Regions from separate parts of the Thiocapsa sp. C2-2m genome, predicted to be linked through region 2. Evidence: predicted binding sites of a transcription regulator. Region 2 holds the regulator's gene; each other region holds the start of a gene.
The links. Region 2 encodes FNR, which switches genes on or off when oxygen is low (the NO sensors DNR and NnrR bind a similar motif). Its sites were predicted from a motif close to TTGATNTANATCAA; they were not measured.
Positions count from the first base shown of each region.

Region 1: a site for FNR is predicted at 3,330-3,343, ahead of AADX97_RS13090 (TIGR01212 family radical SAM protein). Genes of this name have one in related genera too.
Region 3: a site for FNR is predicted at 7,931-7,944, ahead of nifJ (pyruvate:ferredoxin (flavodoxin) oxidoreductase). Genes of this name have one in related genera too.

Region 1 covers NZ_JBBWVD010000015.1:35,989-46,501, forward strand. Annotated here, with positions in the region: gene AADX97_RS13075 (SCP2 domain-containing protein) at 1-104, shown strand, start outside; gene AADX97_RS13080 (U32 family peptidase) at 221-1,150, opposite strand; gene AADX97_RS13085 (peptidase U32 family protein) at 1,305-2,300, opposite strand; gene AADX97_RS13090 (TIGR01212 family radical SAM protein) at 2,320-3,294, opposite strand; gene AADX97_RS13095 (DUF3683 domain-containing protein) at 3,679-7,548, shown strand; gene AADX97_RS13100 (cupin domain-containing protein) at 7,848-8,174, shown strand; gene AADX97_RS13105 (hypothetical protein) at 8,185-9,396, shown strand; gene AADX97_RS13110 (hypothetical protein) at 9,411-9,986, opposite strand; gene AADX97_RS13115 (DUF2272 domain-containing protein) at 10,314-10,513, opposite strand, start outside.
Region 2 covers NZ_JBBWVD010000001.1:185,863-196,375, forward strand. Annotated here, with positions in the region: gene eno (phosphopyruvate hydratase) at 1-1,174, opposite strand, end outside; gene kdsA (3-deoxy-8-phosphooctulonate synthase) at 1,400-2,236, opposite strand; gene AADX97_RS00830 (CTP synthase) at 2,233-3,876, opposite strand; gene AADX97_RS00835 (sulfur globule family protein) at 4,203-4,595, shown strand; gene fnr (fumarate/nitrate reduction transcriptional regulator Fnr) at 4,757-5,515, shown strand; gene dnaQ (DNA polymerase III subunit epsilon) at 5,719-6,441, opposite strand; gene rnhA (ribonuclease HI) at 6,630-7,061, opposite strand; gene AADX97_RS00855 (class I SAM-dependent methyltransferase) at 7,054-7,815, opposite strand; gene AADX97_RS00860 (transglycosylase SLT domain-containing protein) at 8,007-9,425, shown strand; gene AADX97_RS00865 (DUF2237 family protein) at 9,502-9,873, shown strand; gene AADX97_RS00870 (murein L,D-transpeptidase family protein) at 9,911-10,447, shown strand; gene AADX97_RS00875 (phosphate-starvation-inducible protein PsiE) at 10,444-10,513, shown strand, end outside.
Region 3 covers NZ_JBBWVD010000039.1:12,840-23,352, reverse strand. Annotated here, with positions in the region: gene AADX97_RS23760 (DNA phosphorothioation-associated putative methyltransferase) at 1-1,863, shown strand, start outside; gene AADX97_RS23755 (Uma2 family endonuclease) at 1,989-2,780, opposite strand; gene AADX97_RS23750 (dihydroorotate dehydrogenase-like protein) at 2,958-3,974, opposite strand; gene nifJ (pyruvate:ferredoxin (flavodoxin) oxidoreductase) at 4,137-7,745, opposite strand; gene rimI (ribosomal protein S18-alanine N-acetyltransferase) at 8,217-8,693, opposite strand; gene AADX97_RS23735 (peptide chain release factor 3) at 9,069-10,513, shown strand, end outside.

The sequences.
Region 1 (10,513 bases), on a different contig from region 2:
TGTATCTCAAGAACTTTCTCGATGCCTTCGAGCCGCCCGCACGATGGGCGCCGCTGGTTCGGGCACTGGACCGCGTCGCCGGGTTCCGGCTTCCAGGCCGCTGATCGCCGCGGACCGGCGCCTCCGCTTCGGGGGCGGATGCTCGGTATGGATTCCGCGTTCTCGTAGGTCGCCCTACGCAGTATGCCGGGCCGATGACTGAATTCGCCTTCGATCCGGGCTAGGTGGTCCGCAAGATCGGGCTGTTCGCGATACCGGCCTGTCCCGTCCAATACCCGTCGCAAAGGCCCGAGGGGGTCCAGTCGTGCAGCTTCGACATCCCGATCGCGAGATCCATGTCGCCTGCCAGACAGGCGGCAAAGACGTCGATGACGCCTGCTGTGTTCTGCGACTGCGGGCTGATGCGCAGCAGATCCACACCCATGCGCGTGACCTCCCGGAGTGAGGGCAGCAGGTTATGGGTGCCGGCCGATTGGGTCTGGATGCCGTTCAGAGCAAGGAAGGGCTCGCCGTCCTGGGTCGCGACCAGTAGGCCATCCGGGTAGTCGGCGCAGCAGAATCGGCAGTCGTCCTTGGGCAGATCGCGGTTGTAGGCGGTGAAGCAGCGCGCCGAATAGGCGAGCGGCAGGCGCCCGAAGGCGAAGAGCTCGCATTCCACGCCGTCCGCGCGCGCGGCCAGCAGGTCGGCGGCGGTCTCGCGGCCGAGCTCCACCGGCAGGACCCAGCGTTTAAGGCCTCTTGCGACGAGGAAGGCCAGGGTGCGCTGGTTGTAGAGGTTGATCGAATGGCCGGCCACGAAGGGGCGGCCTTCGAGAAACTCCAGCGCGGCCAGATCGTTGGCCTCGACGAGAAAGCGCTCGTCGGTACAGATGCGTTTGAGGGCCTTGAGCTCGCCGTCGGATTCGATCAGGGCCAGTGTCGAGATCACCGCCTCCTTGCCGGCGGCAAAGACACGCTCGGCCAGCTCCCAGTAGTCCTCCGGGCGCAGCAGTCGGCGCTTCGAGCAGATGGTCTCTCCGAGATAGATGACGTCGACCGGGGTCTCGAGCATCTCGGCATAAAAATCGAGGATCTGCTCGCGCGACCAATGATAGAGGATCGGGCCGAGTGAGAGGCGCGGGCGTGGCGTTTGGCTCTGCATGGAATCCATGGTCATCGTCGTTCCGGATCAAGACTCATCGAAAATTATCGCGATTTGCGGGATTAGGCATTCCGACCGCAGATGTCTGCACGTCGTGTAGGGGCGACTTAAGTCGCCCCTACAGGGCCCGCCTTGCGCCCGGGACAGCCGATGCGGGCTCGGTCTAATGCCAGGGCCGGTGATAAGGCCCGATGGTCGTCTGCGCGCCTTCCGAGACCGAGGCAAGGATTTGATGCCAGCTCGCTTTCGCGCGGAACGCCTGCGGATTGCGTTTGCAGGCGTCGATCGCCTCGCGCCACACCCCGGTGACCTGCGAGACATAGCGCGTGCTGCGCTGACGCCCTTCGAGCTTGATGGCGCTCACGCCGGCCGCGAGGATGCCCGGGAGGATGTCGAGCGTGTTCAGGCTGGTCGGCTCCTCGATGGCGTGACGGATCTCGCCTTCGACGGTAAAGCGTCCCTTGCACAGCGTCGGATAACCGGCCGGCTCGCCGTGGCCGCGCCGCTCGATGAGGACGCCGCCGAGCCGGGTCTCCTGACCCTGCGGGGTATCGCGCCACTCCACGTGCGCGGCCGGCGAGCAGGCGCCGTAGGTGTTGGGCGACTGACCGCTGGCATAGGAGGACAGCAGACAGCGGCCCTCCACCATGACGCAGAGACTGCCGAAGCCGAAGATCTCGACCGGGACCTCGACGTTCTCGATCAGGTTCGCGACCTGGGCCAGCGAGAGCACGCGCGGCACCACGACGCGTCGGATCCCGAAATGGCGATGCATGAAGCCGATCGCGGCCGGGTTGGTCGCCGAGCCCTGCACCGAGAGATGCAGATTCAGGTTCGGATGACGCTCGGCGGCATAGTCGAGCACGCCCATGTCGGCGAGGATCAGGGCATCGACAGCCAGGTCCGCCGCCCGGTCGACCGCGGCGGTCCAACGCGACCAACCGCTCGGCTGGGCATAGGTGTTGACGGCGACGAAGACCTTGACCTTGCGGTCGCGGGCGTATTTCAGACCCTCGCGGATCTGTTTTTCACCGAAATTCAGGCCGGCGAAGTGGCGGGCATTGGTGTCGTCGCGAAACCCGATATAAACGGCGTCGGCGCCGTTGTCGACGGCGGCCTTGAGCGACGGCAGATTGCCGGCAGGACAGACGAGCTCCATACAGGGTAGTCTCCGAGGGTCAGGCTGTGCTTGCAAGTGTTCGACGGAAAGCGGGCGCGGCATGATCGCCTTGGCGCGCACCGCGTCGGTAAAGCTCCGCCTCGATGGCGTTGAGCACCGCCCATTTGCGGTTGCACCACGCGGGCGCCAGCAGGATGTCGCGCGAGGCGGTACCGGTGAGGCGATGGTAGGTCACCTCGGGCGGCGTGCGCTCGACCAGGTCGGCGCAGATGCTCACGTAGTCGTCGAGCTCAAGCGGGGTGTAGTCGCCGCGTCGCCAGTCGATCGCCAAGCGGGTCTGGCGTACGACATGCAGCGGATGGATCTTCAATCCTTCCACGCCGAGCTCAAGCACCCGCTCCAGGCTCGACAAGGCCGCGTCACGCCCCTCGCCCGGGAGCCCGACGATCAGGTGTGCGCAGACCGGGATCCCGCGACGGCGAGCGGCGGCCACGGCGGTTCGGAAGTCCGCAAAATCGTGTCCGCGATTGACCCGTTCGAGCGTGCGATCGTCCGCCGACTGAAGGCCCAGCTCAAGCCAAATCTCCTTGCCGCGTGCGCGATAGCGGGCAAGCAGGTCCAACACGGCTTCCGGGACGCAGTCCGGACGTGTGCCGACCGAGAGCCCGATGACGTCCGGATGGACGAGTGCGGCGTCGTAGCGCTCGCGCAACGTCTCGACCGGGTCGTAGGTGTTGGTGTAGGCCTGAAAGTAGGCCATGAAGCGCCGCGCCCCGGTGCGTTTGGCGATCACCGCACGTCCGGCATCGAGCTGCTCCGCGATCGAGGCCGGCGCCTTCGCGTTGGGGCTAAAGGAGACGTTGTTGCAAAAGGTACAGCCGCCGATCCCCTTTTGGCCGTCGCGATTGGGGCAGGTGAACCCCGCGTTCAGAGCGAGCTTGTGCACCCGCTGACCATACCGGCTCAGCAGGTACTGACCGAAGGTGTTGACGCGAGCGCTGAGGGTGCGATGCTGAGTCGGGAGGGCAGACATCCGCGCAAACCTAACCGGGATCGACGTTCGGCCGTTTGACCCAAGTCAATGGAAGGTCAATCGGGGGTTCCGAAGCTCCTGATCCAGTGGAGAGGTGAAGAGATTCCGAGACTGTCCGAGATCATTTTCGTTGTCGTTGTCGTTGTCGTTGTCGTGTCGATGGTCGATTACGACAACGACAACGAACGGTCTCGACATATCTGTCGTGCGGCCGGTGCGGATGCCGGTTCTGGCGTGAGCTCGTGCGGCTCGCACACCGCATCCTCGACACGCCGAAACAGCTCGATCCCGCGGGCAGCCTCGTCAACCGCATGGCCATGATCAGTGGCCTTTGCTGTACCATTTTGTGCAGTGCAAGAAACTACCGCCGATGATCGGATCGATATGACCGCCGCTGCCCCGCAACGGATCCGCGAGATCCCCTATAACTACACCTCCTTCTCCGACCGGGAGATCGTCATCCGGTTTCTCGGCGAGCCGCTGTGGCGGTTGATCGAGGAGCTGCGCGGTACCCGGCGGACCGGCCGCTCGGCGCGGATGCTCTTCGAGGTACTCGGGGACATGTGGGTGGTGACGCGCAACCCCTATCTGCAGGACGACCTGATCGACAACCCGGAGCGTCGCCGTTTGCTGATGCAGGCGCTCGCGCATCGGCTCGATCAGTTCGAGCTGCGGCTTAACGAGAACCAGCAGGCCGGCGAGCTTTTGGCTGCGGCGCGCGCGGCGGTGCAGCGCTTTGCTGAGGGGTTCGAGCAGGAGAAGGCTCAGCGCGCGCGTCTGCGCAAGGCTCTCGCCGGGATCACGCACAAGGACAACCTGGACTTCGGTGGTCTGGCGCGTGTCTCGCATGCGACGGATGCCACCGACTGGCGCGTGGAGATGCCCTTCGTGGTCATCTCGCCCGACACCGAGGCCGAGATCGCGCCGATCGTGCGGGCCTGTATCGAGTCCGGTCTGACGTTGATCCCAAGGGGCGGCGGAACGGGCTACACGGGCTCTGCGGTGCCGCTCGAGGCGATGACGGCGGTCATCAACACCGAGAAGCTCGAAGACCTCTCGGGAGTGGAGCGCATGGCGCTGCCCGGCGTCGAGGGCGTCGTGCCGACGGTGCGTTGCGGCGCCGGGGTGGTCACGCGCCGGGTGTCGGATCTGGCCGACCGGTCGGGTCTGGCTTTCGCCGTCGATCCCACCTCGCAGGATGCCTCCTGCATCGGCGGCAATGTCGCCATGAACGCGGGCGGCAAGAAGGCCGTCCTCTGGGGCACGGCGCTGGACAATTTGGCCTCCTGGCGGATGGTGACGCCCGATGCCGATTGGCTCGAGGTCGAGCGTCTGGATCACAACCTCGGCAAGATCCACGAGCAGCCGCTGGTGCGCTTTCGCATCCGACGCTTTCTGCCCGACGGGATCACGCCCAAGGGCGAGCCCGAGATCCTGGAGATGCCCGGCTCCGCTTTGCGCAAGGCCGGTCTCGGCAAGGACGTGACGGACAAGTTCCTCTCCGGTCTGCCCGGCGTTCAAAAAGAAGGCTGCGACGGGATCATCACCTCGGCGCGCTTCGTCCTGCATCGGATGCCCGATCAGGTGCGCACCGTCTGTCTGGAGTTCTTCGGGACGGATCTTGATCTGGCCGTGCCGGCGATCGTCGAGATCAAGGACTATCTCGAAGGCCTGCCGGGCGTGCAGATGGCGGGGCTCGAGCATCTCGACGAGCGCTATGTCCGCGCGGTGGACTACACCACCAAGGCCGCACGGCGCGAGCTGCCCAAGATGGTGCTGATCGCGGATCTGGTGAGCGACGACGAGGCGCTGGTCGATACGGCCGCCGCGCAAGTCGTGACACTCGCCAAGGCGCGCGACGGCGAAGGTTTCATCGCCGTCAGCCCGGAGGCGCGCAAGCGCTTCTGGCTCGACCGCGCCCGCACCGCGGCCATCTCGCGCCACACCAACGCCTTCAAGATCAACGAGGACGTGGTCATCCCGCTGGACCGGCTCGGCGACTACAGCCGCGGCATCGAGCGGATAAATATCGAGCAGTCGATCCGCAACAAGGACGCCATCATGGGGGCGGTGCTCGAGTATCTCGCCGGGGATCTTGCCCGTGATCTTGCTGGGGCCCGCGGGGAGGGCGAGTACCAGGACTCGGCCGAGGCCGTCGCCATCCTGAGCGCCAAACGCGACGCGGCACGCGAGGCGGTCCAAGCGGCGCGGCAGCGCTGGCAGATCATCTTGCGCGGTCTGGACGAGCCCGCAGTAGATCATCTGGATCGACTCGGCGAGACGGAGAAGGCCCGCATTCGCGACGGCGATTCCCTGCTCTCCATGATGCTCCGCCGCGATCTGCGTCAATCGCTGCGCGCCGAGGTGGCCGATCGACTCAACGAGATCTTCTCGGGCCAGGAACTGGCCCGAGTGCGCGAGCGCTTGACCGAGATCCACGCCCAACACCGCGACTCTCGCCTCTTCGTTGCCCTGCACATGCACGCCGGCGACGGCAACGTGCACACCAACATCCCGGTGCATTCCTCGGACTACGCCATGCTCCAGGAGGCCGACCGCCTGGTCGCGCGCATCATGGCGCTGGCGACCGATCTGGGCGGGGTCATCTCGGGCGAGCACGGCATCGGCATCACCAAGCTGCAGTTCCTCGAGCGCGAGAAGCTTGACGCCTTCGTCGCCTATAAGCAGCGCGTCGACCCGCACGGACGTTTCAATCCGGGCAAGCTGATGCCGGGCTCCGGGCTGGAAGGCGCCTACACGCCGTCGCTGCGATTGGTGCAGCAGGAGGCCATCATCCTGGAGGAGACCGAGCTCGGCGCGCTCAACGACGACGTCAAACACTGTCTGCGCTGCGGCAAGTGCAAGCCCAAATGCATGACCCATGTGCCGCGGGCGAATCTCAACTATTCGCCGCGCAACAAGATCCTGGGCACGGGCCTCATCATCGAAGCCTTCCTCTACGAGGAGCAGACCCGGCGTGGTCTCTCGCTGCGTCACTTCGAGGCCATGAACGATGTGGCGGATCACTGCACCGTCTGTCACAAGTGTCTGAATCCCTGCCCGGTGAACATCGACTTCGGCGATGTCACCATGCGGATGCGGCGCATCCTGGTCGATCGCGGCCAAAAGCGCTTCAACGCCGGCTCCTGGGCGGCGATGCAGTTCCTGAATGTCACGGACCCGCGTGCCGTGCGACTGCTCCGCAAGGGTCTGGCACAGTGGGGGTTTGCGGGGATGAACCTCGGCCATCGCGTCGCCAAGGCGCTGGGGCTGACCGCGCAGCGCACGGCCAGACCGGGTGCGACCAGTCATCGTCCGGCGCTGGCCAGCCAGGTGGTGGATCTGGTCAGCCGCCCGATCCGGGTCGAGCTGCCCAAGCGGACCTTCCGCCAGATCCTGGGGCTCGAGGACAAGACCCAGGTGCCGATCCTGCGCGACCCGCGGGTGGCGGCCGAGGATGCGGAGGCGGTCTTCTACTTCCCGGGCTGCGGCTCGGAGCGGCTCTTCTCGGATGTCGGGCTTGCCACACTCGCGATGCTCTACGAGCAGGGCGCCCAGACCGTGCTGCCGCCCGGCTATCTCTGCTGCGGCTATCCGCAGCGCTCGGCCGGGCTTGAAGACCGAGGACGCCAGATCACGATGGAGAACCGCGTGCTCTTCCATCGGGTCGCCAATACGCTCAATTACATGGATATCCGCACTGTCGTCGTCTCCTGCGGGACCTGTATGGATCAACTGCTCAAATATGAGTTCGAGCGCATCTTCCCCGGCTGCCGTCTGCTCGACATCCACGAATGGCTGATGGAGAAGGGCGTCAGTCTGGACGGTGTGGAAGGGGTTCAGTATCTCTACCACGATCCCTGTCACTCGCCGATGAAGACCCATGCGCCGCTCAAGGTCGCGGCGAGTCTGATCGGCCAGCCGGTGATGCTCTCGGATCGCTGCTGCGGCGAGGCAGGCACGCTCGGGACCTCGCGGCCGGATATCGCCAACCAGGTGCGGTTCCGCAAGCAGGAGGAGTTGACCGCAGGCATTCAGGCGCTCACCGGGCAGGACGTGGTCCGCGCCGGCGAGGTCAAGCTGTTGACCGCCTGTCCCGCCTGCCAGCAGGGTCTGGCCAAATACACCGACGACACGGGTCTGAAGACCGACTATATCGTGGTCGAGATGGCCGACCGCATGCTGGGCGAGGGCTGGCAGCAGCGGTTCTTGGATCGGGTGCAGGACGGCGGGATCGAACGCGTCTTGTTGTAAGGCTGCACCGTGCTCATAGGATGACCGCCGTAGGTTGTGCTGACGTCAGGAAGCACAACCCGCTCCGTCGGTGGGTTGTGCCTCGCGATGCTCGGCACAACCGACGCGCGGCGCATTGGAGCAGCAAGAGCGAGAATCATCGTCGTCGGGAACAAGATCGCCACGACCGCCGTAGGTTGTGCTGACGTCAGGAAGCACAACCCGCTCCGTCGGTGGGTTGTGCCCCGCGATGCTCGGCACAACCGACGTGCGACGCGTCAAGGCTTCAGGAGCAAGAATCGTTGTCGTCCGGTGCACCCATGAGCGGTAATTTGTTGAACGGTTTACCGGAGATCGACCGTGGCGAGGCGTTCGAGGAGCTGGCGCGCTGCAGGAATGTTCGGATCGAGCGCATCCTGAGCAGCGCCGAGCCGGACGCGGTGCTTTACGACCAGGTCCAGGACGAATGGGTCTGCCTGCTGCAGGGCGAGGCGGAGCTTTGGATCGACGGAGAGACGATCACCTTGCGGACCGGCGACTATCGGTTCATCCCGGCGGGGACGCCGCATCGAGTCGTCAAGACCTCGACCGAGCCCCGTTGCCTTTGGTTGGCGGTCCATATCCACGGCCAATCCACCAACACCTGACGGCGATTTGATGGACACGGCACACAACGCGATCCCGGATCACACACTGCGACCCCTCGTCGATCGCCTGCTCCTCGAGCAGGGGCGGCTCGATCCGCTCGAGCTCCTGCTTGCGGCCGATCTGCTCGGCTACGAGGATTATGTTGCCTGGCGAACCGGCCATCGCTCGGAGCTGCAGGGCGCGCTCCGTGCCGCACCGGAGGCGGTTGCGGGCTTTCTGGACGAGGCAGGCGCCTATGCCCGCGGACAAAAGCTCATGGCCGTCGCGCTTGAGCACACGGCTTGGGGTGATCGGGAGCACCCTTTGTCCATCGGTCCGCATGCGGGGCTGAGCCGTGCCTGCGCGCTCGCCCATGCGCCGCCCCCGGAGCGTTGCCAACTGGATCTGTTCCAGGACAGCACCGCGACGCTGCTCGAGGAGGATGTCCGCACAGCCCTGGTCGAGCACCGCACCGATCGCGCACGCGATCAGGTCGCCCGATTGATGCATCACGAGCCGCGGCATCCGCGACTCGGCGGCTTTCTACGGCTGATCCAAACCATCGACGATGCCGATGCGAGCGGGCGCGCCGGGCGTGTCGAGGAGCGATGGCGCGAGCTCGAAGAGGTCGGACCCTTGGCCGGACAGCTGCTGGGCCATCGGGCACGCGATTTCCTCGGGACCCTGTGGGCGGCGCTTGCAGAGCGACTGGCCGGCCGTCCCTTCGACCTGGGCTCGGGTGAATTCCACGCGGCAATCGCCTGGACTCGTGCAGGGCGCTGGGAGCGCGCGCGGGAGGCGATCGAGGCCGAGCCCGACTGGCTTGATCACCCGGTGCTGGTCCTCGTCCATGCCGATGCCTGCTGGCGCGGCCGCGATCCGTTTGGCGCGCGCCGAGACTGGTTGTGGCTCTGCCGGGAGCAACCATCGACGGCCGAGCGCGCCTTACAGGACCCGTCTTTTCCGGATCGTCGCTTGGCCGATCTTTGGTCCGCGTTCGGCGATCTCGATCTTGACGAGGAGTTGGCGACCGAAGATTTTCCGGCGTGGCTCCTGCTGCAGGATCCGGGCGCCTTTGCGGTGCTCCCGCGGAGCGAGACGTCTTCCGACGATCGCGACACGGCGTATCGGCTCCTGCATGGGTTGGTGACCGGCGAAGACACGATCGACCGGCGCCGCGCGTTGGGCGAGATCCATCCGGATTTGCTGCGGCAGTTTCTGGTGTCTCGACATTGCCGGTGAGGCGGCAGGTATGACTATGGGCACGGCGCAAAGAAGGCGTTGCTCATGGCCTCCTCGCACTGTTTACCGCTCCCGGTGAGGAAGTTCGGATCGGCGCCTTTGAGCCACTCCTCCTGCTCCATCTCCCGTAGCTGGCGTGCGGCCTCGCAAGCGGATTCGCTCCAACATGTGCGGGCGGCGCCGCAAACCCGGAGCACTAACTGCTCGCAGGGGGAAGCGCCCGTGATGCGCTCGCCGGTTGGCTGCTGAGTGACGCCTTCGTTGGCTTCGACCGCTTCGGCATCGGATGTCGCCGACTCGCTCGGCGCGCCGCTTGGCGCCAACATGTCGGTGGTCGGGACGACCCGGCCGCCTTCGATGCGGATGACCGAGCCGTCCTCGAGTCGGTGCACGCCGTCCCAGAGTTGGGTCCGGCGACCGTCCTGATCGAGGATCGGGCGGTTGGTGCGCGGATCGACCTCGACCTGACCGCCGCTTTGCAGGGGTGCGGTCCAGGGCTCGACGGCGTGGGCGTGGACGGCACAGAGCAGCAAGGTCGCCAGAAGCGCGCCGAGGCTTGACGGCAGTGGCTGTCTTTCGGTGTTGTGCATGGTCACCTCCGCTGACCTGGTAAGGAACGATTCAAAACCATATGAATAGATAGGGCAAGCGCAGTGTGCCCAACGGCTCCCTATGATGCCGGGGCGGGTTGGGCACGCTGCGCTTTGCCCAACCTACGGCTACGGCTGAGGGTTAGGCACGCTGCGCTTTGCCCAACCTACGGTTACGGCTGAGGGTTGGGCACGCTGCGCTTTGCCCAACCTACGGTTACGGCTGAGGGTTGGGCACGCTGCGCTTTGCCCAACCTACGACTACGGCTGAGGGTTTGGCGCGCTGTGCTTTGCTCAACCTACGGCGGAGTGTCGTGCCGCGCGACCTCAGAGCCGATTCTCCATGACCAGAAACCAAGGCCGGCGCGGCAGGGGTTTGAGCCGTCCTTGGGCGTCGAGCTCGACGATGCTTTTGGAGACCGAGTTGCGGACGTTCCCGCCGATGACCTCGAGCGTTTGGCCGTTCTTTCCGACCACCAGATCGCAGTGGGTCTCCGCCCCCTGGAGCATCCTGGCGCTGATGTAGC
Region 2 (10,513 bases):
ACAAGGAGCCGGTCTTGATCTGGCCCGTGCCGGTCGCGACGACCAGATCGGCGATCGTGGTGTCCTCGGTCTCGCCCGAGCGGTGTGAGACGACGGCGGTGTAGCCGGCGGCGTGGGCCATGGCGATCGCCTCCAATGTCTCGGTCAGGGTGCCGATCTGATTGACCTTGATCAGGATAGAGTTGGCAATGCCCTTGTCGATACCTTCCTGCAGGATCTTGGTGTTGGTGACGAAGAGGTCGTCGCCGACGATCTGGACCTTGCCCCCGAGACGTTCGGTCTGGCGCTTCCAGCCGTCCCAGTCGCCCTCGGCCAAGCCGTCCTCGATGGTGATGACGGGGTACTGATTGACCCAGCCGAGCAGAAGATCAGTCATTCCGTCGGAGTCGAGCGTGCGGCCTTCGCCCTTGAGATGATATTTGCCGTCGGCGTAAAACTCGGACGCCGCGACGTCCATCCCGAGATAGATGTCCGAGCCGGCCTTGAATCCCGCCTTGTGGATCGCCTCGAGGATCGCCTCGATCGCCGCCTCGTTGGAGGGCAGGTCGGGGGCAAAACCGCCTTCGTCGCCGACACCTGTGGTCAGACCGCGCCCGTGCAGCACGGACTTGAGCGCATGAAAGACCTCGGCACCGTAACGTACCGCCTCGCGGATGCTGGGTGCGCCGACCGGCAGGATCATGAACTCCTGGAAGTCCACGCTGTTGTCCGCGTGCTCGCCGCCGTTGATGATGTTCATCATGGGCACGGGCAGACGATAGGGGCCGGCCGACAGAGACATGAAGAGCGGCAGCGCCTTTTCTTGGGCGGCGGCATGCGCGGCGGCGATCGAGACGCCGAGCAGTGCGTTGGCGCCGAGACGCGCTTTATTGTCGGTCCCGTCGAGCGCGATCATGGCGCGATCGAGGGCGGCTTGGTCGCCGACATCCATACCGACGACCGTGTCGCGCAGCTCGCCTTGGATGTTGGCGACGGCGGTCAGGACGCCCTTGCCATTGAACCGGGAGCGATCGCCGTCGCGCAGCTCGAGGGCCTCGCGCGAGCCCGTCGAGGCACCGGACGGCACGATGAAGCGGCCGATCGCACCGTCGGCCGTGATGACATCGGCCTCGACTGTGGGGTTACCGCGGGAGTCCAGAACCTCGCGGGCGCGAACATCGACGATAGCGGACATGGCATGTCTCTCCAAAAACAAGAACGGAGCGATTCTTCAAGGGAATCGCGTGGGTATATAGACCGAGCGGGGAGTCTCGCGTCGATCGGTCCGCCGCAGGCACGCGTCCGATCGCGTTGTTCGATTCAAACCGGCTCAGGCAGGGCGAGCCCGGACGCGGACACGATCGATCACGCGGGGACACATAGGCTCGCCGGCCATGCCGACTGCGGCCTCAAGCCGATCTCAAAGCGCTTGCTCCGCGAAACCTGCCAATTTCACCAGTCGGTCGATCTGAACTAGGGTTTCGAGTAGGGCGCGCATCTTGTCCAACGGCCAGGCGTTCGGGCCGTCGCTCAGGGCCACATCGGGATTCGGGTGGGTCTCCATGAAGAGACCGGCGATGCCGACGGCCACCGCGGCGCGGGCCAAGACCGGGACGAATTCACGCTGACCGCCGGAACGATCGCCCTGCCCGCCCGGCAGCTGTACCGAATGGGTGGCATCAAAGACGACCGGGCAGCCCGTCTCGCGCATCACCGAGAGCGCGCGCATATCCGAGACCAGGTTGTTGTAGCCGAAGGAGACGCCGCGCTCGCAGACCATGATCTGCTCGTTGCCGGTCGCGCGTGCCTTCTCGACGACATGGCGCATGTCCCAGGGGGCGAGGAACTGACCCTTCTTGATGTTCACGGGCTTGCCCTGGCTGGCGACCGCTTGGATGAAATTGGTCTGGCGACAGAGAAAGGCCGGGGTCTGGAGGACATCCACCACATCCGCGACCTCGCCCAGCGGCGTGTCTTCGTGCACGTCGGTCAGGATCGGAACGCGGATACGCTCGCGCACGCCCTCCAGGATCGCCAGCCCCTGCGCCAGCCCGAGACCGCGGAAGCTGCCCGAGGAGGATCGGTTGGCCTTGTCGAAGGACGACTTGTAGATGAAGGGGATTCCCAGATCGTCGGTCATCTCCTTGAGCGCGCCGGCCGTCTCCTCGGCCAGTCCAGCGCTCTCGATCACGCAGGGACCGGCGATCAGAAAGAGCGGGCGATCCAGCCCGACATCGAAACCGGGGAAGAGGATCATGCGAGGGTATCCTGCACCAAGTGACGCCGCGTGAGCGCGGCGCGAACGAAGCCGCAGAAGAGCGGATGACCGTCGCGCGGGGTCGAGGTGAACTCGGGATGGAACTGGCAGGCGATGAACCAGGGATGGTCCGGGATCTCGATGATCTCCACCAGCCGGTTGTCGAGCGACCAACCGGAGAAACGCATCCCGGCGTCTTTCATGACGTTCAGATAGCAGATGTTGAACTCGTAGCGATGACGATGGCGCTCGCGGACCTGCGGCTTGCCGTAGACATTGCGCGCAAGGCTGCCGGGCTCCAGACGGCAGTTCTGGCCACCCAAGCGCATCGAGCCGCCCAGATCCACGCCCTCGTCACGGGTCTCGATCCGCCCGCGCTCGTCGCGCCACTCGGTGATGAGCGCGATCACGGGATGGGGCGTCCGGCGATCGAACTCGGTGCTGTGCGCGCCATCCAGGCCGGCGACGTGACGCCCGTACTCGATGACGGCGACCTGCATCCCCAGACAAATCCCGAGATAGGGGATGCGGTGCTCGCGTGCGTATCGGGCCGCCTGGATCTTGCCTTCGATCCCGCGCTCGCCGAACCCGCCCGGGACCAGGATGGCGTCGAGCCCATCGAGACTGTCGGTCCCCTCCTGCTCAATCACCTCCGAATCCGTATAGACGATCTCGACCTTGGTCTTGGTGTGCACGCCGGCATGGGCCAACGCCTCGGAGAGCGATTTGTATGCCTCGGTGAGGTGCATGTACTTGCCGACCATGCCGACACGGACGACCTGCTCGGGGTGATCGAAACCTTCCAGGACGCGATCCCATTCGGACAGATCCGCCTCTGGGGCCTCGATCCGGAACTGGCGCACCACCAGCTCGTCGAGCTTCTGGTCGTGCAGCAAGCGCGGGATGCGGTAGATATTGTCCGCATCCACCGCCGAGATGACCGCGTCCTCGGTCACATTGGTGAAGAGCGCGATCTTGCGCCGCTCCTCGTCCGGCAGGTGCTTCTCCGCCCGACACAAAAGGATGTCCGGCTGGATACCGATGGAGCGCAGCTCTTTGACCGAGTGCTGCGTGGGCTTGGTCTTGATCTCGCCGGCGGTGCGGATATAGGGCACCAAGGTTAAATGCATGAAGAGCGCGTTCTCGCGCCCCTCCTCCACCCGCATCTGGCGGATCGCCTCGAGGAAGGGCAAGGATTCGATGTCGCCCACGGTGCCGCCGATCTCGACCATGGCCACGTCGGCGCCCTCGGCGCCCAGACGGATCGCCTGCTTGATCTCGTCGGTGATGTGCGGGATGACCTGGACCGTCCGCCCGAGATAGTCGCCGCGCCGCTCCTTGCGGATGACGCTCTCGTAGATCTGCCCGGTCGTGAAGTTGTTGTTGCGACCCATCGGGGTGCGCAGGAAGCGCTCGTAGTGGCCGAGATCCAGGTCGGTCTCCGCCCCGTCGTCGGTCACATAGACCTCGCCGTGCTGGAACGGACTCATGGTGCCCGGATCCACGTTGATATAGGGATCGAGCTTGATCATGGTCACCCGCAGGCCGCGAGCCTCCAACAGCGCCCCGAGAGACGCCGACGCGATGCCTTTACCGAGCGACGAGACAACACCGCCGGTGATGAAGATGAACTTGGTCATGGGGGTCGAGGAGGCAGTCGAGGGCGATGGCCCGTATCCGCCGACACGCTACCAAAATCCCCGGATCCGCTCAACGGGGATACAGGCGCGCGCTGACCCGAGCACTCGGGACGACCATCGCACGCCCGAACCCTGCCGCCGGCCCCGGGCCGGCCCCGGCAAACTTCACAAAATCCAGAGATCTGGGTATATTTGACGGCGTTTCGCAAGTCACGAAACACACCCTCTCGGCGCTGCCGGCGCTCGTCAGGATCGGGCGGCGTCGCAGCGGCCTTGATCGATGTTGTTGATGATGAATGTCAAATGTCAATAGAGGAGCGTCAACGATGCATCAAACAGCGAAATTGTTGAGTGCCGCCGTAATCGCAGGCGCCGCCGCCTTCGCCGTGAGCCCGGCCCAGGCGTGGTGGGGACCGGGTTGGGGCGGTCCGGGCTACGGCGGCTACGGGCCCGGTTATGGCTCCGGTCTCGGCGACTTGTTCGGCGACATGCTCGGCGACGGCTGGGGCGACTTCAACATGAACATGAGCGGCGGCGGTCGCGGCTACGGACGTGGTCGCGGCTACGGACGCGGCTACGGTTACGGCTATCCAGGCTACGGTTACGGTTACCCCGGCTACGGCTATGGCTATCCGGGTTACGGCACCCCCTACTACGGCGTGCCGTATGCTGCGCCCTACGCCGCGCCCGCTGCCCCCGCGACCGGCGAAGCGAAGTAAGCCGAACGCCGATTCGTCAGGCTCGCGTCAAGGCCGCGCCCGCGAGGGCGCGGCCTTTTCTTGCGGGTTCAGGTCGACCCGATGACAAGAAGATAATCTTCGCTTGATCCAGATCAAACGACGGTTCAAAATCAGGCGATCGAAGATTGTGGGGCGATGCTGTGAGCCATCATAAAGTCATCTCGTTGGAGACCATTCGCATCGCCTGCAGGAACTGCTCCCTGTCGTCGCTCTGTTTGCCGATGGGCCTTGCACCGGACGATGTGGAGCGACTCGACGAGATCGTAAAGCGAACACGACCGCTTCACCGGGGTGACTTTTTGTTTCGCGACGGGGACCGATTTCGTTCGCTCTATGTTGTGAAGACCGGCTCCGTGAAGACCTTTGCCCCCAGCCCCGAGGGCGGCGAGCAGGTGCTGGGTTTTCATCTTCCGGGCGAGGTGATCGGGTTGGATGCGATCGACAAGGACATCCACGCCTGCTCGGCCAAGGTGCTCGAGACATCCGCCATCTGCGAGATCCCTTTCACCCGGCTCGAAGAGCTCACGGCGACCATTCCAAGTCTTCAGCATCAGATGTATCGGCTGCTCAGCAAAGAGATCGGGCACGACACGGACATGCTCTTGCTCCTCGGTAAAAAGAACGCCGAAGAGCGGCTCGCCGCCTTCCTGCTTAGCCTGTCCAAGCGACTGCACAAACGCGGATTGTCCGCGACCGACTTCTATCTGAGCATGTCCCGACACGAGATTGGTAACTACCTGGGTCTCGCCGTCGAGACCGTCAGCCGACTCTTCACGCGTTTCCAGGACGATGGCCTGATGAACGTCGACCGCAAGCACATTCAGTTGCTCGACGTGGACACGCTGGAGTCGCTGGTGGGCGGCGCCGGGCAGAATCGGCGCCAACAGCAGCAGAGCTAAACTGCGCCCGCTGCGGCTTTGGGATGCTCGTCGGACTGGATCTGCCCCGGAGCGATCGACAACCCTCGGAGTCGGCGCAGTTTAGGAAATTGAAACGATAAAATTCCAAACGGCGTCTCCGCCGAGACTGCGGGGTTCCAAAAGACCACACAGGATCTCGATGACGCATCTTGCGCCGGGCGCGGTTTAGACCGCGAGCGGTGTCATCCCTCGGCGCGAAGCCAAAGACAACCTTCGGCACTTGCCGCCTGGATCGCCGCGAGTCGCTCGGCGTGGGCGGCGAGCGCGGCCGGATCGGCCTGAGTCACCCGCAATCGCGGCCGACTCGGATCCAGTCGGCCGCGCTGCCGAGCGTTCGGCCCGGCATGAGACGGCGTCGCGAGATCCTCCCCGAGACTCAAGGCCACCTGCCCACCGGTCATGGCGAGATAGACATCCGCCAGGATCTCGGCATCGAGCAGAGCCCCGTGTAGGTCGCGATGGCGATGATCCACGCCGTAGCGCTTGCACAAGGCATCGAGGCTGTTGCGCTGCCCCGGATGGATGCGCCGAGCCATGAGTAGCGTATCCATCACCTCGCATCGATCCCCGATCCGCGGTACTTCGGCATTCCAGCCGGTAATCTCGCGATCGAGAAACCCGAGATCGAAGGCCGCGTTGTGAATGATCAGCTCGGCCCCTTCCAAATAGTCCAGGAAGCCCTCGGCGATCTCGGCGAAGCGCGGCTTGTCGGCGAGAAAGGCGTTGGTGATCCCGTGCACGTCGGAGGCGCCCGCATCGATCTGGCGATCCGGCTGAAGATAGCGGTGGAAGTTGTTTCCGGTCAGGCGGCGGTCGATCAGCTCGACACAACCGATTTCGATGATGCGATGGCCAGCCTGGGGGTCGAGACCCGTGGTCTCGGTATCGAGCACAATCTGTCTCATTTAAACCGCGTCCTAAGTGAAACCCGCCGCGTTGCAGGAAAGCAAATCCCCGAGGACTCCAAATGGCTCGTACCTGACGCGGTTTAAAGAGAAAAATTCCGATATCTGAATCGCGTCTGCGCCGAAGTCAGCCGAGTCACGCGACGCCGAGTCGACGCGAAGACCGCGCATGTCATGCCGGACGCGATTCAGCCCCCGATCCCGCGATTTGCCAGTCGGTCCGCACGCTCGTTCTCGGCATGACCGGCATGGCCCTTGACCCACTTCCAGCGCACCTGATGGCCGCCGATCGCGGTATCCAGACGCTCCCAAAGGTCGCGATTCTTCACGGGCTTGCGTTCGGCCGTCTGCCAGCCGTTGCGTTTCCAACGCGGCATCCATTCCTCGACCCCGCGTTTGACGTATTGAGAGTCGGTGACGATCTCCAGACAGGTCGGACGCTTCATGGTCTCCAGCGCCATGATGACCGCCATCAGCTCCATGCGGTTGTTGGTGGTCGCGCGCTCGCCGCCGCACAGCTCCTTCTCGACGTCGCCCCATCGCAACAGGACACCCCAGCCCCCGGGCCCCGGATTGCCCTTGCAGGCACCGTCGGTGTAGGCGCGCACGCAATCAGGCATGACCGGCCCTGCGTGTCGTCGGCTCCGCCGCACCGCCGCGCAACAGCGAGCGCCGCCCCCAAGCCGGGCGCAGCGGCGTCAAGGTAGCCACCCGCTTGACGGCCCGAATCAAATAGACACCGCCCAGAATCGGCCAGAGTCGCCGCCCCAAGGTGTCGAATGCCGCACAGCTCGGTCCCAAGGCGCGCCGGAACGGCGGCCGAAACATGATGTGCTCTCGAATCTCGATATCGAAACCCAACACGGACAACCGATCCTCGATCTGATAAGCGGTGCGGAAACGCCCGCACCAAGGCACCTGCGTCGCCGAACCGCGCAGCAGGGACCAAAGACCCCAGGCACTGAGCGCGTTGAAGCCCAGCACGATCACTCGACCCTCCGGGATCAGGACGCGCTCGACCTCGCGCAGCACCGCATCCGGATCGGGCGAAAAATCCAAGGTATGGGGCAGCAGGATGGCGTCGATCGAATCGCTCGCAAGCGGCAACCGGCTCGGCAATCCGACGATCTCGCGTCCACCGTGACCCGAGGGCTGCTCGCAGGGCATGAGGATCCGATGGCGGATTCGACTTGAGGCCATGGCGTCTCGAAAGCTCTCGGTCACGCCGATCTGGACCAGGTAATAGCCGAAGGTGTCGCTCAGCAGCCGCTCCACACACGCACTCTCAAGCGCCGCCACCTCGGCTCCGAGCGGCGACCGGTACCAGTCTTGTAGTTCTGCCAGGGGTGACCCCGGACCATTGCGCACAGTCATGCCGATGCCTCTTCGAGACGCGCATGTTAACCGTGTTTGAGCGCACTGTCGTGCAGGCGTGCAGGCGAATTTTCTGCGGCCCAATCTGGAATTGGATCTGGAATTGAAGGCCGGCTTTGGGTATGATGCTTTTCTAATTCCTAGAAAACTCAAATATACAATCACTTACTAGGGATTGTTAGGGGGGAAAGATGCTTGATGCCGCTCGTTTGGTGCGCTCGCTCGGCGCGCTCGGCGTCCTGACGCTGATCTTGAACGGTTGTGCGACGGAGACCCGACATGTCGAGAACGACCTCGGAGACCCCGGCTACTCAGGCATGGTTTCCGCGCGCGAATACGGTTACGTCCGACCGGCCACGGATGTTGTGGTCATGGAAAGACGCACCGCCGGGCGTGTGGATTCGCGCGGTGACCTCTGGAACCGTGTCCGCACCGGGATGACCCTCGATCTCTACGCAGACGCCCGCATCGACAGCACGGTGGAGCGCTTCCGCCGAGACCCCCAGTATCTCTCCAGGATGTCCCAGCAGGGGATGCCTTATCTGCATATGATCGTGACCGAGATCGAGCGGCGCGGACTGCCGATGGAGCTCGCCTTCCTGCCCCATGTCGAAAGCCGGTTCAATCCGGTTGCGACATCGCCCAAGGCGGCCGCCGGGATTTGGCAGTTCATGCCCTACACCGGGCTTGAGATGGGCTTACGACAAGATGCCTGGTACGACGGCCGACGTGACCCGCTGGCGTCCACCGGCGCGGCACTCGACTATCTCGAGCAGCTCAACCGACGCTTCGACGGCGACTGGACGCTCGCCATGGCTGCGTACAACTGCGGTCCGGGTCGCGTGGCCGCCGCACAGGCCGCCAATCGCCGCAGCGGCAAGCCGACCGACTACTGGTCACTCAACCTTCCGAACGAAACCAAGCACTACGTTCCACAGATCCTCGCCACCGCACGCTTGGTCGCCGCACCGGCCCGCTACGGCCTCAATCTTCCGCCGGTGCCCGATCGTCCCCAGCTCGAGGTGGTCCGCACGCAGCAGCCGGTCGATTTGAACCGGGTTGCCTCGGCGACCGGCGTTCAGCTCTACGAGCTGCAGCGTCTCAACCCCGCACTCAAGCTCGGACGGACGGCCCCCGACAGCCCCGGCCATATCTTGGTGCCGGTCGGGACCGGTCAGCGGATCGGCAAGAAGATGGGCCAGGTCCAGATCATGCCGGCTATGGCCGCCGTGGCCCAATCCCGACCCAGCGCCGCGACCCGCTCGAAGGTCGCACGCGCCGAGCGCCATAAGATCCATGCGGTGAAGGGTGGCGAAACCATCGCCTCGATCGCCCGCGCGAACGGTATCGAGCCGCGCACACTCGCGGAGCTGAACGGCATCTCCGTTCGCGAGCCGCTGCTCCCGGGTCAAACACTCAAGGTCCAGGCCACCGATGACTCCGCCTTGATCACGCACCTAGTCACCAAAGGCGACTCGATCAAGACACTGGCAAAACGTTACGGCGTGAGTGTCAAGGATCTCCAGCGTTGGAATCGGCTCGCCCAGACGCGGCTGAATCCCGGCGACCTGATCCTCATCTATCCGCCCGGGCGGGCTCCAACCTCCTGACAGTAGATCCATTGGGCTGGTACACTTCAACGGGGCGCGCGAGCGCTTCTATAGGCACTTCCGAAGGGACAGCTCGATGATGAATCACAAAAACGTCTTGGGTGAACCGCTCGAGGTCTGCTCGACCGATCCCTTGACCGGCTTCGCGCGCAACGGTAAGTGCGAGACCGGCCCGCGGGACGCGGGATCCCACACGGTGTGCGCCCGCATGACCCGCGAGTTCCTTGAGTTGAGTCTCGCCCGCGGCAACGACCTCGTGACCCCCCAACCCGAATACGGTTTTCCCGGTCTCAAGCCGGGCGACCGCTGGTGCCTCTGTGCTGCGCGGTGGCAAGAGGCCCTCGAAGCCGGCGTAGCCCCGCGCGTCGTACTGAGGGCGACCCACGAGCGCGCGCTTGAGGTCGTCAGTCTCGCCGACATCAAATCGCATGCCTTCGATCTGTCGTGACGCGAAGGGGAAATCTGGCGGAGCAGCAGGTCGCGCCTTGATCATCGCCGCGGTGCTGTCGATGTTCTCGGCGCACTCAGCGGCGATGTCGTATCTTCCCATCGCAGATCCTGGCGCCCCACGTAACCTCGACCACTCCCATCGCGCACCCTCGGGCAAGGCAGACCGGTTGGTCGTCAAGAAGACCGAGCGTCGCCTCTACCTGATGCGCGGCGAGCGGGCCTTGCGGAGCTATGACATCGCGCTCGGGTTTCAACCGATCGGGCACAAGACACGCGAAGGCGACGGCCGTACCCCCGAGGGACGTTACCTGATCGATCGACGGAACGACCGCAGCCGCTTCCATAAGGCGCTGCATATCTCCTATCCTAGCCTGGGCGACCGGTGGCGGGCTGAGCGCCGGGGTGAGCCGCCGGGAGGAATGATCATGATCCACGGCCAACCAAACGGAAAAAACCGCTCGACGTGGATCGAGGATGATTGGACACTGGGGTGCATCGCGGTCTCCAACCATGAGATCGACGAAATTTTGTCACTGACCGTCGACGGGACGCCGATCGAGATCTTGCCATGAACCCAGAGCCATCGAAATCGCGCATCGTGTCGGTCAGCGGACGTGTACTCTCCGGGATCGAGATGC
Region 3 (10,513 bases), on a different contig from region 2:
TTCGCGCCGGAAGAGCCGATCGCTGCAGCCGATATCGTCAATCTCGGTTTCGTGATCAACGTGATCGAGGATTTCGACGAGCGGCTGGTGGCCTTGACGCGGGCCTGGTCGCTCGCCGAGCGGCTGTTGGTCGTGTCGGTGATGCTCGCCAACCAAAACGACCCGCGCGGGGAGCGGTTTCGCGACGGCGTCATGACGCAGCGCGGCACCTTCCAGCGCTATTACACCCAGTCCGAGATCAAGACGTATCTGGAGCAAGTGCTGGACGAGGAGCCGATCCCGGTTGCGCCGGGCGTGCTCTATGTGTTCCGCGACAAAGACGCGGAGCAGCGGTTTCTGGTGGAGCGCTATAGCCGCAGAAGCAATCGGCTCAGGGTGCCGAGCACGCGCCCCGCGCTGCCCCCGCGTGAGCGGCCGGCTCGGCGCGATCGCGCGGCGGAACGCTTTGATGCCTATCGCGAGCCGTTGGAGCGCCTCTGGGAGACCTGGTTGCGTCTGGGGCGAACGCCGGAGAAGATCGAGGTCGATGATCTGCTGCCCTTGATCGAGGGCTTCGGCAGTCTCGGCAAGGCGCTGCGTTTCCTCGCCGATCAGAAGGGACAGGAAGGTGCGGAGGCTGCGCTGGCGGGGGCCGAGCAGGCGCGCATCGCTGACCTGGAGGTCTATTTTGCGCTTCAGCAGTTCAGTCGGCGGCGTCCCTACAAGCATCTCGACGCGGGATTGCAGCGCGACATCAAGGCGTTCTTCGGCGACTATCCGGCCGCGTTGGAGGCCGGTCGCACGCAGCTTTTCCGGATCGCCGACACCGAGGCGATCGCTGCCGCCTGCCGTTCGGCGTCCGAACATGGTCTGGGGTGGCTCGATCCGGGCGCCTCGCTGCAACTGCACAGCCGATTGGTCGAGCAGCTCCCGGCGCTTCTGCGGGTCTATGTCGGTGCCGCATCGATGCTCTACGGCGATATCCGCGAGGCGGATCTGGTGAAGATCCACATCGGCTCGGGCAAGCTGAGCCTGATGCGGTACGACGATTTCGAGGGCAGGGCGCTGCCGCGGATGATCGAGCGGGTCAAGATCAAGCTGCGCGAGCAGGACATCGATTATTTCGCATACGGCGATGACTTCGAGCCGCCGTATCTGTATCGCAAGTCACGCTATATCAACGAGGAGTGCGACGGGTATCCGGAGCAACTCGCGTTCGACGAGGCGCTCGATGCGCTTGGTGTGCTGCCGGCGTCGGGGTATGGGCCGGCGCCGGGTGTTCTTGATGCGTTGCTGGAGCAACGGCGCTGGTCGATCGAGGATGGCGCCTTGGTCCGTTCCCGGACGATCCCGGACCTGGACGCCCCGTGCGGACGTTTTCTCAGCTACCGTCACTTGATCGAATGCGGGGAGACGCAGGCCGCAACAGGGCTTGCCAACTGCCCTGAGCAACCTGAAAGCTACACGGCGCTGTGCGATCTGGCCACGCAGGTCCTGGATCCGGTGATCGAGTACTTCGGGATGATTCGACTGACCTACGGGTTCTGCTCCGCACCGCTGGCGAAGGCGATCCCGGGGCGGATCGATCCGAAGCGCGATCAGCACGCTGCGCATGAGCGCAATCGGCTGGGTCATCCCATCTGTCCGCGTCTGGGCGCCGCCGTGGATTGTCTGGTCGAGGACGAGGATATGCTTGAGGTCGCGCGTTGGGTCGTCGGCGAAACGCCCTTCGACCGGCTCTACTTCTACGGCAACGACAAGCCGATCCATGTGAGCTATGGACCCGAGCAAAGCCGTCAGGTGGTGTTGATGCTGCCGGGCCCAAGCGGTCGGCTGGTGCCCAAGTGCGTGCCGGTCGAGCGGTTTGTCGATTCGGATGGGTAATGGGGGGTTCGGGGTGCGGGGTTCGAGGTGCAGTCGTAGGTTGGGCAAAGCGCAGCGTGCCCAACTGCTACTCCCGATGCCGGTGCGCGTTGGGCAGGCTGCGCTTTGCCCAACCTACTGTTCTCCTAATCGAGCAGCCTCTGCGCTTCCTGGACCTGAGTCGCGGCGATGAGCCAGCGCATCAACTGCGCGAGATCCTGCTCGCCGAGGATGCGTTCGCGCGTCGGTGGGTCGACGACGAGTTCACGGTCGGTGAGCAAGGCGAGGATCGACTCGGCGATGCCTTGGCTGATCCCTTGATTGATTCCCTCAACAATCCCTTCTTGACGCACGGCGTCCAGACTCTCGTAACCCTCGCGCTGCAGCAGGTTGCGCAGCGTCGCGCGGTGTGCGGCATCGCGGTCGTAGAGCGCCTCGATCGGGACCGGGTTACGCAGCAGACCCGGCGCACTCAGGATCTCGCCGGGACCGACCAAGCGCATCGTTTCGCCGGGCCGATAGACCTCGACCCGTCGCGGACCGATCAGACGAACCACCCAGACCTGCTGGGTGCCGCTCTGCAACAACTCCGCAATCTTGTCCTGCAATTCCTGCTCGTCCTGTCCGCGAGCGGCATACTCGACTGCCAATGGCGGCGCGCCCGGGATCCAGCCCCGTTCCGCGCCTCTTTGGCCGATCGCGACGTCGGGTGCGCGCAACGTCCCAGAATCCGGGGTGAAACCCGCATCGACACCGGCCCATTCGACATCCGGGTCGCTCTCCAGTGCTGCCGCGCCGATCAAATTGGTTCCGGCATGCTCGCGCCCGGAGGGCGCGCAATAGATCGGGTGACCGCTGGAGAGCTCGTAGCGATCGCCTTCGCGGAGTTGGTCGACGTGAAACGGACCCTGTCGATCGGTGCGTGGTCGGTGCGGCATCTGCGTCTCCCGGCAAGATGAATCTCTTGATATTCAAGCTCAATGATAGACCAATCGCAGCCGCCCCTTGTTCCTTTCCTAGCCGTGTTCGTGACTCCGGCCATGCCAGGACGTGGCGCAGAGCGCCAGGGGGCATGCGTGACACCGCGTAGCGGGTGTCACGAGTTTCTTAAGGTCCTACACCATCACACCCGGTGAAAAGCTGTAGCTGTCCAGGATGTTGACGTAGTTGGCGCGCTCGAGCTCCGCCGGGTTGGGGACTGCGATGGCGCTGACGCGTCCGCGGAAGTCCTCGATGGACTCGAATCCCTGCTCCTCCATCCAGTCCTCGATGCCGCTGAGGATGTGTGCCGTGTAGGCCGGTCCTTTTGAGAGTAGAACGCTGCACAGGTGGACCACGTCCGACCCCGCAAGCAGCAGCTTGATGGCGTCTGCGGCCGTGTGCACACCGCCGGTCGCGCCGAGTGAGAGGCCATCGAAGCGACCGTAAAGGATGGCGATCCAGCGCATGGCGAGCAGGGCCTCGGCGGATGTCGAGGGGTGGAGGCTCGATTGCAGACGCAGGCTGTCGATGTTGATGTCGGGCTGATAGAAGCGGTTGAAGAGGGCGACGCCGTTGGCGCCGGCGGCGGCGACCTGGCCGACGAAGTTGCCGATGGAGCTGAAAGTCGGGGAGAGCTTCATGTTGATGGGAATCTGCACATGCCCGCGCAGTTCGCGGAGGAGGTCAAGATAACGCTCCTCGACCTGGAGTCCGGTTTGGGTGATATCCCCGGCCACATAGTAGACGTTGAGCTCCAGTGCATCGGCACCGGCCTGTTGCAGCTCGGTCGCGTGCTTGATCCAGCCGCCGGGTGTGACGCCGTTGAGGCTGGCGATAACGGGGATGTCCAGTGACTCCTTGAGCTTGCGGATGTTGTCCAGATACCGCTCAAGCGCGCCCTCGAAATCCTGATGAACGGGCAAAAAGCCGCTGTCAGCCTCGCCGAAACCAATGTCCTGGTGGTGCAGGAAGCGCACCATGCTTTCGGATTCGGCGGTCACGGCCTCTTCGAAGAGCGACCACATGATGATGGCTGCGGCGCCGTTGTCTTCAAGCTCGCGTGCGATGGCAACGCTCTTGGACAGGGGCGAGGCGGAGGGGACCAGCGGGTTCTTGATCGTCAGTCCGAGATAGGTGGTCGTGAGATCCATAGCGATTGCTCCGGAAAAGGTATACGACGAATAGGGTGCCGGATGAGCGCGCGTCGGGGCCATGGCGTTGGGCTGATCCGGCGGGTGTCGGCGCGGTGCGGCTGCACCTGCGCCGATGATGCCGGATCGGGTCCGTCGCCCCGATGCGCCTGCATGCGCGTGTCAGCTCTCCTTGGGCGCGGTCGGCTTCTGGGCCGGCGCGGGTGCCTTCTGTACGGCTAGCTGCGCCAACTGCTCGTAGAGCGTGAAGCGGGTCTGGACGTGCTTCTGGGCGAGTTGCAGATAGCGCTCGGCGGCCTCCGGATGGGTTCGGGTGAGGACGCTGAAGCGGGTTTCAGAGGAGACGAAGTCGCGATACGGGATGCTCGGCGGCTTGCTGTCGATGTGCAACGGATTCTCGCCCGCGGCGAGCCGGCGCGGGTCGAACCTGAATAGGCCCCAGTGTCCCGAGTTGACCGCCATGTCCTGCTGACGCAGGTTTTTGGACAGGTCCACGCCGTGCGCGATGCAGGGCGAGTAACAGATGATGACCGAGGGACCGTCGAAGGATTCGGCCTCGATAAAGGCGCGAACCGTCTGCACGTCCTTGGCACCGAAGGCGACCTGGGCGACATAGACGTTCTCGTAGGCCATCGCCATCATGGCGAGGTCCTTCTTGAAGGTCGACTTGCCGGCGGCGGAGAACTTCGCGACCGCACCCATCGGGGTCGCCTTGGAGGTCTGGCCGCCGGTGTTGGAATAGACCTCCGTATCCAGGATCAAGAGGTTCACATTCCGCCCGCTGGCGAGGACGTGATCAACGCCGCCGTAGCCGATGTCGTAGGCCCAGCCGTCGCCGCCGATGATCCAGACGCTGCGTTTGACGATCTGGTCGCAGATGGCCTCGAGGGTCCGTGCGTCCAGGTCCGGGATGCCCTTGAGCTTCTCCTTGAGCGCGAGCACGCGCTCGCGCTGCTCGAAGATCCCGGCCTCGTCGGACTGGTCGGCCGTGAGCAGGCCCTCGGCCAGATCCTCGCCGATCTTGGGTGCGAGCCGCTTGATGATCTCGCGGGCATGGGCCGCCTGTTTATCGATGGCGAGCCGCAAGCCCATTCCGAACTCGGCGTTGTCTTCGAACAGCGAGTTGTTCCACGCCGGTCCTCGGCCCTCGGTGTTGGTGGTGTAGGGGGTCGTCGGCAGGTTGCCGCCGTAGATCGAGGAGCAGCCGGTGGCGTTGCCGATCAGCATGCGGTCGCCGAACAACTGGGTCGCGAGCTTGACGTAGGGTGTCTCGCCGCAGCCCACGCAGGCGCCGGAGAACTCAAACAGCGGCTCAAGCATCATGGCGTGCTTGATCTTGGTGCCGTCGAGCTTGGTGCGATCGTATTCCGGTAGGGTCAGGAAGAAGTCCCAGTTGGCCTGCTCGACGGCGTGCGTCTGCTCGGCCGGCACCATGTTGAGCGCCTTGCGGTTGGGGTCCTTGCGATCGCGGATCGGGCAGACCTCGACGCAGAGACCGCAGCCGGTGCAGTCGTCCGGGGCGACCTGATAGGTGATGTGATGATCGGCCGGGAAGTCTTTGCCCTTGATCTGGACGTGCTGGAAGCTCGCCGGCGCCGCGTCCGTGAGCGCGACCGGATAGACCTTGGCGCGGATGGCGGCATGGGGGCAGACCAGCGGGCATTTGCCGCAATGGGTGCAGAGGTCGTCCTCCCATTTCGGCAGCTCGAGGGCGATGTTGCGCTTCTCGTAGCGGGTCGTGCCGGTCGGCCAGGTGCCGTCGGCCGGCATCAGACTGACCGGCAGACTGTTGCCTTTGCCGGCAATCAGCGTGGCGGTCACATTGCGCACGAAGTCGGGGGCGGAGATCGGCACCACCGGAGGGCGCTCGAAGGCGCTGGTGGGTTGAGCCGGGACGCTGACCTGATGCAGCCCGGCGAGTGCGGCATCGATCGCCTTGTAGTTGCGCTCCAACAGACTCTGACCCTTTTTCCCGTAGGTCTTCTCGACCGCGTGTTTGATGTGGTCGATTGCCTCGTCCTTGGGCAGGATGCCCGAAATGGCGAAGAAGCAGGTCTGCATAATGGTGTTGATGCGCCGGCCCATACCGGTGACGCCCGCGATCCCGTAGGCGTCGATCACGTAGAAGTCGAGACCCTTGTCGATGATCGCCTGCTGCATCTTGCGCGGGAGCTCGTCCCAGATTCGGTCGGGCGGCGTGTGCGAGTTCAGGAGGAATACAGCACCCGGACGCGCATGATCGAGCATGTCGAAACGCGTCAGGAAGGTCGGCTGATGACAGGCGACGAAGCTCGCTTCGTTCTCGCCGATCAGGTAGGTGCTGTTGATCGGTTTCGGGCCGAATCGCAGATGACTGATGGTGACGGCACCGGCCTTCTTGGAGTCGTACTCGAAGTAGCCCTGACCGAAGTTGGGCGTCTCTTCGCTGATGATCTTGATCGAGTTCTTGTTGGCCGAGACGGTGCCGTCCGAGCCCAAGCCGAAGAAGACGCAGGCCGTGACGCCAGCCATCGCCGCCGGTTTGAAGTCCGGATCCCAAGCCAGGCTAGTGTGGCCGACGTCGTCGATGATGCCGACCGTGAAGGGGTTTTTGGGCTTGGGCGCCGCCAACTCGTCGAAGATGCCCTTGACCATGGCCGGGGTGAACTCTTTGGACGAGAGCCCGTAGCGCCCGCCGACCACGCGCGGCATGGTGGCGACACGGCCGTCGGCGAAGGCTTGGGCCAGCGCGGTGACAACGTCCTTGTACAGCGGCTCGCCGTCGGCGCCCGGCTCTTTGCAGCGATCCAGCACGGCCAGATGCGTCGCGGTGACCGGAATAGCCGAAAGGAGGGCGCCTGCATCGAAGGGGCGGTAGAGCCGGATCTTGATCAGGCCGACCTTCTCGCCGTGGTCCACGAGATGCTCCACCGCTTCCTGAGCGGCGCCGATCCCCGAGCCCATCAGCAGAATCACACGTTCCGCATCCGGTGCGCCGAGATACTCGAAGAGCCCGTACTGACGGCCGGTGAGCGCGGCGAAGCGATCCATGATGCGCTGCACGATGCCGGGAACGGCGTCGTAATAGGGGTTGACGGTCTCGCGTCCTTGGAAATAGACGTCCGGATTCTGCGAGGTGCCGCGGATCACTGGATGATCGGGATTGAGTGCGCGCGCGCGGCAGGCGCTCACCAGCTCCTCGTCGATCAGTGCGCGGATCGTCTCGTGCGAGACCTGCTCGATCTTGGTGACCTCGTGCGAGGTTCTGAACCCATCGAAGAAGTGCAGGAAGGGGACGCGGCTTTCCAGGGTCGCGGCCTGCGCGATGAGCGCAAAATCCATGGCCTCCTGGACGGAGGCCGAGCAGAACATGGCATAGCCGGTCGCGCGGCAAGCCATGACGTCCGAATGATCGCCGAAGATCGACAGACCCTGTGCCGCAAGCGAACGCGCCGAGACATGAAAGACCGTCGGGCTCAGCTCGCCGGCGATCTTGTACATGTTCGGGATCATCAGCAGCAGACCCTGCGAGGCCGTAAAGGTCGTCGCCAGCGAGCCGCCCTGTAGTGCCCCGTGGATCGCGCCGGCCGCGCCGGCCTCGCTCTGCATCTCCACGACATCGGGGATCGTACCCCAAAGATTCGGAATCCCGAGCGACGACCACTCGTCCGCCCATTCGCCCATGTTCGAGGACGGCGTGATGGGATAGATGGCGATGACTTCGTTGGTCAAGTGAGCGACGTAGGCCACGGCCTCGTTGCCGTCGACGGTTACCATGAGCTTTTGCGACATCAGAGCGATCCCCGGATGAATAGGGTAGGTTAGACCGGCAACGCGGAGGGGCTGCGCTGTACTCCGACTCGGCGGCAAGCGCAGCCCGATGCGAGACGGGAGCCGAGTAACGGCGTCAACTATAGCCCGAAACGCGGATGGATTGACCGTCGATTTCGAGCGCGTTCAAGCGAATCGACCCCGGCATGATCCGAATCAGGTCGGTATTCTCCGCACCCTTTTGGTGCCCATCTCGGGGTTCGCGCTTGCTCCGGCCATCTCGGCACGGGTCGCGCAGCGCCATGAGGCATGCGTGAAACCGCAGAGCGGGTGTCACAAGCGACTGACGGTTTGGGCGGTCGGTCTAATGTGCACGTGACACCGAAGAGCGGAACCGGGCGGCGTCGCTGATCGGAGCCGTAGGGGACGAGCGTAGCTCAGTCCACCAGCGCCGGCGCAGGGCTGTGTTGTGCTTCCTGTCGTCAGCGCGATCTACAACGCGCGCGCCAGCACGACCGCGTCTTCGCGCCCCTTGGTGGCGGGGTAATAGCCGGGCCGTAGGCCGATCTCGCAGAATCCCTCGGAGGCGTAGAGCGCGCGGGCACGGCTGTTTGAAGCGCGCACCTCGAGGAAGGCGCTGTCCGCCCGCCGCGTGCGTGCGAACGTCATCAAATGGCGGAGCAGGCGGCGGCCGAGCCCTCGGCCTTGCCAGTCGGGATGAATGCAGAGATTGAGAATGTGACACTCGCCGACGGCGACCGCCATCGCGGCATGGGCGACGATCTCACCTTCGAGCTCGCCCACCCAGCAGGAGTAGCCGACCCGCAGACAGTCGCGAAAAATGCCTTCCGTCCACGGATGCTCGTAAGCGGCGCGATCGGCTGCGCAAACGGTCTTGACATCCTGCTCGCTCATGGCTCTGAGGCGCAGGGCGAGCGGAAGGGCGGGCTCGGCGCGGGCTTTTTGCATCGTCGAACGGGCTTCTTGCATCGTCTGATCGGCTCGAATCGTCTGTTCCGGGTGATGGTGCTGCGCCGTGGCGTACATACTGACCCAAGAGTATACCGCCCGGAGCGTCAGGCTGACCCGCTAACGCGCTTGGCAAGGGTCAGTTTTTGACTCTCACGGAGACACGGAGACGCTAAGACATGGAGCGTGCGCATGGAAGATCTTAGATTCTCCGTGCCCTCCGCGTCTCCGTGAGAGGCATGTCGAGCTGGAGCCAGGGTGCCGACATCAACTGATAGGTGGAAAGGATAACGCGCGCTCCAGGTGAACAGCGGGCTCTTCAAGTCTATAATTCCTTGGTTTAGTCGCACGCAGCCGAGACTGCAAAGATCCCCCATGAGCGAGCTCCAAGAACAACTCCACCGGCGTCGTACCTTCGCCATCATCTCCCACCCGGACGCCGGCAAGACCACCCTGACCGAGAAGTTGCTGCTGTTCGGGGGTGCCATCCAGCTCGCGGGGACGGTGAAGGGGCGCAAGGCGGCTCGGCATGCGACCTCGGATTGGATGGAACTTGAGAAGGAGCGCGGCATCTCCGTCACCTCTTCGGTGATGCAGTTTCCCTATGGCGAGAGCATCGTCAACCTGCTCGACACCCCCGGACACCAGGATTTCTCGGAGGACACCTATCGCACCCTGACCGCGGTCGATTCGGCCCTGATGGTCATCGACGTCGCCAAAGGCGTCGAGGAGCGAACCATCAAACTAATGGAGGTCTGCCGGCTGCGCGACACCCCGATCCTGACCTTCATCAACAAGCTCGACCGCGAGGGCCGCGACGCCATCGAGGTGCTCGACGAGGTCGAGAATATCCTCAAAATCCAATGCGCGCCCGTTACATGGCCGATCGGGATGGGCAAACGTTTCAAAGGCGTCTACGACCTGCGCTTCGATCGCACCCATCTCTTCAGCGCTCAGCACGGCGGGCGTATCACCGAAGGCGAGATCATCCAGGGTCTCGATAACCCGCGGATGGACGCGATGCTCGGCGATCAGGCCGACGAGTTGCGCATCGAGATGGAGCTGGTCCAGGGTGCGAGCCATCCGCTTGACCTCGAGGCCTACATCGCAGGTCGGCAGACCCCGGTGTTCTTCGGCTCGGCGATCAACAACTTCGGGGTTCGCGAGCTGCTCGATGCCTTCGTCGAGTACGCACCGCCGCCGCGTCCTCGCGCGACCTTGCAACGTCCGGTGGAACCGGCCGAGGACGCCTTCACCGGCTTTGTCTTCAAGATCCAGGCGAACATGGACCCGGCCCATCGTGACCGCGTGGCCTTTCTGCGCGTCTGCTCGGGTAGCTACAAGAAGGGCATGAAGATGCGGCACGTGCGCATCGGCAAGTCCATTCAGGTCGCGAACGCCATCACCTTCCAGGCCGACGAGCGTCGCCACGTGGAAGAGGCTTGGCCGGGCGACATCATCGGGTTGCACAACCACGGCACGATCCAGATCGGCGATACCTTCAGCGAGGGCGAGGAGCTGAAATACGGCGGCATCCCGTACTTCGCCCCGGAGTTGTTCCGACGCGTCGTGCTGAAGGACCCGCTGCGGATGAAGGCCCTGCAAAAGGGCGTGGTTCAGCTTTCCGAGGAGGGCGCGACCCAGGTCTTCAGGCCGCTCAAGAACAACGACATGATCCTGGGTGCCGTCGGCATTCTGCAGTTCGATGTCGCCGCTTATCGCCTCAAAGACGAGTACGGCGTCGAGGCACTGTTCGAGCCCGCCAACGTCAAGACCGCGCGCTGGGTCGTCTGCGAGGACTCGAAACGGCTCGAGCAATT